2 regions of the Streptomyces sp. NPDC058683 genome follow, and region 2 is predicted to be linked to the other one. Evidence: riboswitches for the same ligand, from Rfam matches in the RefSeq annotation. Region 2 holds a riboswitch; the other holds the start of a gene.
The links. Region 2 has a riboswitch for glycine ahead of gcvP (aminomethyl-transferring glycine dehydrogenase). Riboswitches for the same ligand answer to the same signal wherever they lie in the genome.
Positions count from the first base shown of each region.

Region 1: another riboswitch for glycine. It lies ahead of gcvT (glycine cleavage system aminomethyltransferase GcvT); the one in region 2 lies ahead of gcvP (aminomethyl-transferring glycine dehydrogenase).

Region 1 covers NZ_JBHXSK010000051.1:52,391-55,790, forward strand. Annotated here, with positions in the region: gene ACFWXC_RS41095 (enhanced serine sensitivity protein SseB) at 1-490, opposite strand, end outside; gene ACFWXC_RS41100 (AAA family ATPase) at 594-1,280, opposite strand; glycine riboswitch at 1,443-1,541, shown strand; gene gcvT (glycine cleavage system aminomethyltransferase GcvT) at 1,699-2,826, shown strand; gene gcvH (glycine cleavage system protein GcvH) at 2,966-3,343, shown strand; gene glyA (serine hydroxymethyltransferase) at 3,382-3,400, shown strand, end outside.
Region 2 covers NZ_JBHXSK010000046.1:86,190-89,589, forward strand. Annotated here, with positions in the region: gene gcvP (aminomethyl-transferring glycine dehydrogenase) at 1-1,655, opposite strand, end outside; glycine riboswitch at 1,830-1,924, opposite strand; gene ACFWXC_RS39305 (PRC-barrel domain-containing protein) at 2,039-2,419, shown strand; gene ACFWXC_RS39310 (DNA polymerase IV) at 2,447-3,400, opposite strand, start outside.

The DNA of each region.
Region 1 (3,400 bases), on a different contig from region 2:
GCCAGTCCGGTTCGAAGAGCCGGACCCGGCCGCCCGAGGCGGGGCCGTCCAGTTCGCTGCGGCCGGTCCGGCACAGCTCGGCGACCGCCTGCGGCGGCAGCGGGACGCCCACCACTCCCCCGGGATTCACGGCTATGCCGACCTGCGGGGGCAGACCGCGGGCGAACTCGACGGCCGGGGCGATCGTGTACGACAGATGGGAGCCGACCACCTGGCGGAACTGCTCCTCGGAGCTGAAGACCGGGACGTACACCTGGCCCTCGATCTCCGTGGTCGGCAGATCCAGCGGGCCGCTGTGCGGACCGCCGCCCTCCGGCAGCGGGATCCACAGGAAACTGCGGGCCAGTACCTCGATGAGCCGGCCCGCAGCCGCGGGTACGCCGAGGGAGGCCGACAGCACCTCCTCCAACTCGTTGCCGGGCCAACCGCCGTGCGGGTGGGGGTGCGCCTGTGCCGGGAAGTCCGCGGGAATGTCCGCCGGGAAGTCCATCTGCCTACCGCCTGCTGGAAACCACTGCTGCTGAGGCTGAAAAGGCTAGCGGGTGGCTGTGACAATGCCTCACCCCCTGAGCCGCTCCGCTTTCCGGAATGCCTCACCCGGCGAGCTTCTCCGCCTCCCGGAAGGCGATCCGGCACAGCACGTCCGCCGAGTCCCGGTCGAGGAGCACCGCCGAACCCACACCCTCGGGCATCCCGCCCTGCTCCACCGCGCGCACCAGGCGGGCGGCGGCGTGGCGGTGGCGCAGGAAGGCGTACCGGGAAACGCCCCGGCCGCGCTCGCGCTGGCCGTCCAGTGCCGTGCCGGGCGCGACGTCCAGGAGCAGCAGGTGCAGGGTGCCACCGCGGCGGCGGGCCTCGCGGGCCAGCCAGTCGCGCACCCAGGCCTGGGTACCGCAGTCGTGCACCACCACGCCCTCGCCGGTACGCAGCGCGCGGTGCAGCCCGGCGTAGTGCACGAGGCGGACCAGCGGGCGGTAGAGGGCGTACGGCAGGAAGCGGGCCAGCCGGGCGTCCCAGCGGTCTCGGGTGTCCTGGGAGTCGATCCGTATGCCCTGGACGGTGCGGTGCATCAGGGTGGACTTGCCGCTGCCGGGCAGCCCGGTGACCACGACCAGGTCACGGGGGCCGAAGAGCAGGCCGTGCGGGCTGCGGCCGGCCCGGTCGCGCAGATCGCGGACGACCGGCGCCGGGAGCCCCCCGCACCGCTCGCGGGCCGGGGCCGTCGACTGCTCGGGCAGGGCGATGCCCGTCGTCGCCGCGTATGCCGTGGTCCTTGTCACCGTGATCGTCCTCCCTGGGGGTTCAGGAAAGGTTCTCCCCACTTACTGTAAAGAGAAGGTAATGCACGGTGTCTCGCGGTTCCGTCCGCTTCCGGCCACAGGCCTGTTACAAAGCTCCGCCCGGCATGCAATGATGTGCCCGCCAACTGCATACCGGCCGTTCGAATCCGCGCGGGAGAGTCCCCAGCAGCCTTCGCTGGGGCGCCGAAGGAGCAAGTCCCTCCCTTGAATCTCTCAGGCCCCCGTTACCGCGCGGGCGAGGCACATCTGAAAAGCGGGCCGCCGTGTCGGCGGCCCCACCCAAGGTGCAAGCCGTGACCACCGCTGTGGTCAGGGCGAACCTCTCAGGTTCCGATGACAGATGGGGAGGACAGACCTCGCCTGTCATGCCCTGGGATCTTTGGGAGACGACCGACCGATGAGCAGTTCCGATTCCGCTGGACTCCGCCGTACCGCGCTCGATGCCCTGCATCGCTCGCTCGGCGCCACCATGACCGACTTCGCCGGCTGGGACATGCCCCTGCGCTACGGATCCGAGCGCGACGAGCATGTCGCCGTGCGGACCAGGGCCGGGCTCTTCGACCTCTCCCACATGGGCGAGATCGCCGTGACCGGCCCCCAGGCCGCCGCCCTGCTGAACCACGCCCTGGTCGGCAACATCGCCTCCGTCGGCGTCGGGCGCGCCCGCTACACCATGATCTGCCGGGCCGACGGCGGCATCCTCGACGACCTGATCGTCTACCGGCTGGCCGAGACCGAGTACCTGGTGGTGGCCAACGCCTCCAACGCCCAGGTGGTCCTCGACGCGCTGACGGAGCGTGCCGCCGGGTTCGACGCCGAGGTGCGGGACGACCGGGACGCGTACGCGCTGATCGCCGTCCAGGGACCGGAGTCGCCCGGGATCCTGAAGTCGCTGACCGACGCCGACCTGGACGGCCTGAAGTACTACGCCGGGCTGCCCGGCACCGTCGCCGGGGTCCCGGCGCTGATCGCGCGCACCGGCTACACCGGCGAGGACGGCTTCGAGCTGTTCGTGAAGCCCGAGCACGCGGTGGAGGTGTGGCAGGCGCTCACCGAGGCGGGTTCCCCGGTGGGCCTGGTGCCCTGCGGGCTGTCCTGCCGGGACACCCTGCGCCTGGAGGCGGGCATGCCGCTGTACGGGCATGAGCTGACCACCTCGCTGACCCCCTTCGACGCCGGGCTCGGCCGGGTGGTGAAGTTCGAGAAGGACGGCGACTTCGTGGGGCGCGAGGCTCTTCAGGAGGCCGCCGGCCGTGCCGCGGCGAAGCCGCCGCGGGTGCTGGTCGGCCTGGTCGCCGAGGGCCGCCGGGTGCCGCGCGCCGGGTACCCGGTGGTGGCCGGCGGCGAGGTGATCGGCGAGGTCACCTCCGGTGCCCCCTCCCCCACGCTGGGCAGGCCGATCGCCATGGCGTACGTCGACGCGGCGCACTCGGCGCCGGGCACGGCGGGCGTGGGCGTGGACATCCGGGGCAACCACGAACCGCACGAGGTCGTGGCACTGCCGTTCTACAAGCGCCAGAAGTAGTCCCGCGGCGCCCGAAGCAGATCCACAGCGAGACACTGAGCGCGGCAGCGCGTGACCCTGCGCACATTTCCGCTGCTCACGCGTGTTTCCAGCAGTCCTCTTTCACCAGCACTCCCCCGCGTACAGGAGAATTCAGGCCATGAGCAACCCCCAGCAGCTGCGTTACAGCAAGGAGCACGAGTGGCTGTCGGCCGCCGCGGACGGCGTGGCGACGGTCGGCATCACGGAGCACGCGGCCAACGCGCTCGGTGACGTCGTCTTCGTCCAGCTCCCGGCCGTCGGCGACACCGTGACCGCGGGCGAGTCCTGCGGCGAGCTGGAGTCGACCAAGTCGGTCTCCGACCTGTACTCGCCGGTCACCGGTGAGATCACCGAGATCAACGAGGACGTCGTGGACGACCCCTCCCTGGTGAACTCGGCCCCCTTCGAGGGCGGCTGGCTGTTCAAGGTGCGCGTCACGGACGAGCCGGCCGAGCTGCTCTCCGCCGACGAGTACACCGCCTTCACCGCCGGCTGAGGGCCGCACAGACACCGGCTGAGGAGTCGTAGAAACAGATGTCCGTTCTGAACACGC
Region 2 (3,400 bases):
TCACGGATGAGCGTCAGATAGCCCTGCGCCTGCTCGGCGGGCGCGAAGGGGTGCAGCTGGCCGAACTCGGGCCAGGTGACCGGCTCCATCTCGGTGGTCGCGTTCAGCTTCATGGTGCAGGAGCCCAGCGGGATCATGCCCCGGTCCAGCGCGTAGTCCCGGTCGGCGAGCCGGCGCAGATAGCGCAGCATCGCGGTCTCGGAGCGGTGCTCGTGGAAGACGGGGTGGCCGAGGTAGCCGTCGCCGCGCAGCAGTGCCTCGGGCAGCGTGTCCTCGGCGACCTCGTCCAGGGTCTCGACGTCGCCCTCGACCCCGAACGCCGTCCACACGGCACCCAGCTGGGCCCGCGCGGTGGTCTCGTCGCAGGCCATGGAGACGTGGTCGGCGTCCACCAGCCGCAGGTTGACGCCGCTCTGCCGGGCGGTGGCGACGATCTCGGCGGCCTTGCCGGGCACGCGCGCGGTGAGGGTGTCGAAGTAGGCGCCGTGCACGAGCTCGACCCCGCCGGCCCTCAGCCCCGCGGCCAGGATCGTGGCGTAGCGGTGGGTCCGCTGAGCGATGGCCCGCAGCCCCTCGGGCCCGTGGTAGACGGCGTACATGCCGGCCATCACGGCGAGCAGCACCTGCGCGGTGCAGATATTGCTGGTGGCCTTCTCACGGCGGATGTGCTGTTCACGGGTCTGCAGCGCAAGCCGGTAGGCCTTGTGCCCGTCGGCGTCCACGGACACGCCCACGAGCCGGCCGGGCAGGCTGCGCGCGAACTTCTCCTTTACCGCCATGTAGCCCGCGTGCGGCCCGCCGAAGCCCATCGGCACACCGAACCGCTGGGTCGTCCCGACGGCGATGTCGGCGCCCAGCTCGCCCGGCGAGGTCAGCAGGGTCAGCGCGAGCAGATCGGCGGCGACGGTGACCAGCGCGCCCAGCTCGTGCGCCTGCTCGACGAGCGGCTTGATGTCGCGTACGGCACCGGAGGCGCCGGGGTACTGGACGAGCACACCGTTGATCTCACGGGCGGCGAGGTCCGCCGGGATCCCGTCGCTCAGGTCCGCGACGACGACCTCGACCCCGGTCGGTTCGGCCCGCGTCCGGATCACGGCGACGGTCTGCGGCAGGGCGTCCGCGTCGATGACGAAGACGCCCTTCTTGTTCTTGCCCATGCGCAGCGACAGGGCCATGGCCTCGGCGGCGGCCGTGCCCTCGTCCAGCAGCGAGGCGCCGGAGGTGGGCAGTCCGGTGAGGTCGGCGACCATGGTCTGGAAGTTCAGCAGGGCTTCCAGCCGCCCCTGGGAGATCTCCGGCTGATACGGCGTGTAGGCCGTGTACCAGGCGGGGTTCTCCATCACGTTGCGCAGGATGACGGGCGGCGTGAAGGTGCCGTAGTAGCCCAGCCCGATCATCGAGTCGAGCACCTGGTTCCGGTCGGCCAGCGACCGCAGCTCGGCCAGCACCTCGGCCTCGGTGCGCGCGCCCGGCAGCTCCAGGGTGTCGGCGTTCTTGATGACGTCCGGCACGGCGGCGGCGGTCAGCTCGTCGAGCGAGCCGTACCCGACCTGGGCGAGCATCTTGGCCCGGGCCTCGTGATCGGGTCCGATATGGCGCTGCTCGAAGGGGATTCCCTGTTCGAGCTCGGTGAGCGGAACACGCTGGGCGGTCATTGCGGAGGCCTCCTGGTCTGACGCGACCTTCGAGGGGTACCCCGGCACGGGCACCCCGACGGCCTCCCCCTCTGTCATCTCAACCTGAGAGCTTCGCCGGATGCCCAGGGGATCCGGCTTTCACCGTCGGTGAGAGCGGACGTCGTCGACGCCCGCTCTGCTTTCCAGAGTGACCTCGTCCGTGCGGTACGTGAGCCTGAGAGATTCCGGGGAGGATTTGCTCCTTCGGCGCCTCCGGTCTGTCCGGAGGACTCTCCCGCACGGGGTCAGCAGCCGCTTGCCAGCCTACCAGCGAGGGCTCCGCGCGGGCCTTCGAGTGGCCGCCTCGTTCAATGTGCTCTTTTGTAGTGCTTACGGATGAGTTGCGACCAAGTGGAGGGCCCGTGCAGACCGACATCGATCCGCGCAACCTGATCGGCCGCAAGGCGTTCGACCGCAAAGGCACGAAGATCGGCACGATCGACGAGGTCTACCTCGACGACGCGACCGGTGTGCCGGAGTGGGCGGCCATACGCACCGGCCTGTTCTCCCGGGACGCCTTCGTGCCCCTGGAGCCGAGCGAGCTGGTCGAGGGCACCCTCCAGGTCCCCTTCGACCGCGCCCTGATCAAGGACGCCCCCGACTTCGGGGTGGGCCGCCACCTGTCCCCGGAGCAGGAACTCCAGCTCTACCACCACTACGGCCTGGACACGACCGCCCCACCCCCCGACCACCCGGACCACGACTTCGGCAAACTGGCGGGAACGGAGGACGCGGGCGCCTGACGGCCGACGGTGCGTGTCCCACTCCGGTCACGCACCCACCCCGTCCACCGGAATCGCCGGCACCAGCGGCAACGGATCCACCGGCTCCAGCTCAGGATCCTCGACCCGGAACGTCCGCACCCGCCCCGGCTCCACCGACCCCGGCGTCTCGAACCGCACCGTCACCCGCCCCAGACCGCTGCCCTGCACCCATCCGTGCCCGTACTCGGCGTGCCGGACGTCGTGCCCCGCGGGCCATCTCCGCTCCACGACCGCCTCCGGCTCGGCGACCGGCTCGGCCGCGTCCTCCTCCGCCAGGATCTCCGCCGCCTCCCCCGCCGCCTGCGCGAACAGATCCTCCTGGGTGTAGTCGGCCAGCCCCGACACCCCCACGCCCAGCAACCGCACACCCCCCGTCGTGTCCACCGAGTCCAGCAACCGCGCGGCCGCCTCCCGCACCACCGCCGGGTCGTCGGTCGGCCCTCTGAGCGTCTCCGACCGGGTGAGCGTCGAGAAGTCGTACCGCCGAACCTTCAGCACGATGGTCCGCCCCGACAGTCCGGCCCCCCGGAGCCTGCGCACACACCGGTCGGCCAGCCGCTGCACCTCCATCCCCACCCGCATCCGGTCATGGATGTCCACGTCGTAGGTGTCCTCGACGGAGACCGACTTGGCCTCCCGCTCGGCGACCACGGCCCGTTCGTCGTGCGCCAGCGCCATCGCGTACAGCGCGTGCCCGTGGGCCTTGCCCAGCAGCCGTACCAGCTCGTCCTCCCCCGCCTCGGCGATCTCGTCGACCGTGGTGATCCCGGCCCGCCGCAGATGGTCCCCCGTCGCCGGCCCCACGCCCGGCAGGGTCCGCACCGGCATCGGCCCGAGCATCGCCCGCTCCGTGCCCGGCTCGATCAGCACCAGCCCGTCCGGCTTGGCCTGCTCGGAGGCGATCTTCGCGAGCATCTTGGAGGCGGCGAGCCCCACCGACCCGGCAAGCCCCGTGGCGGC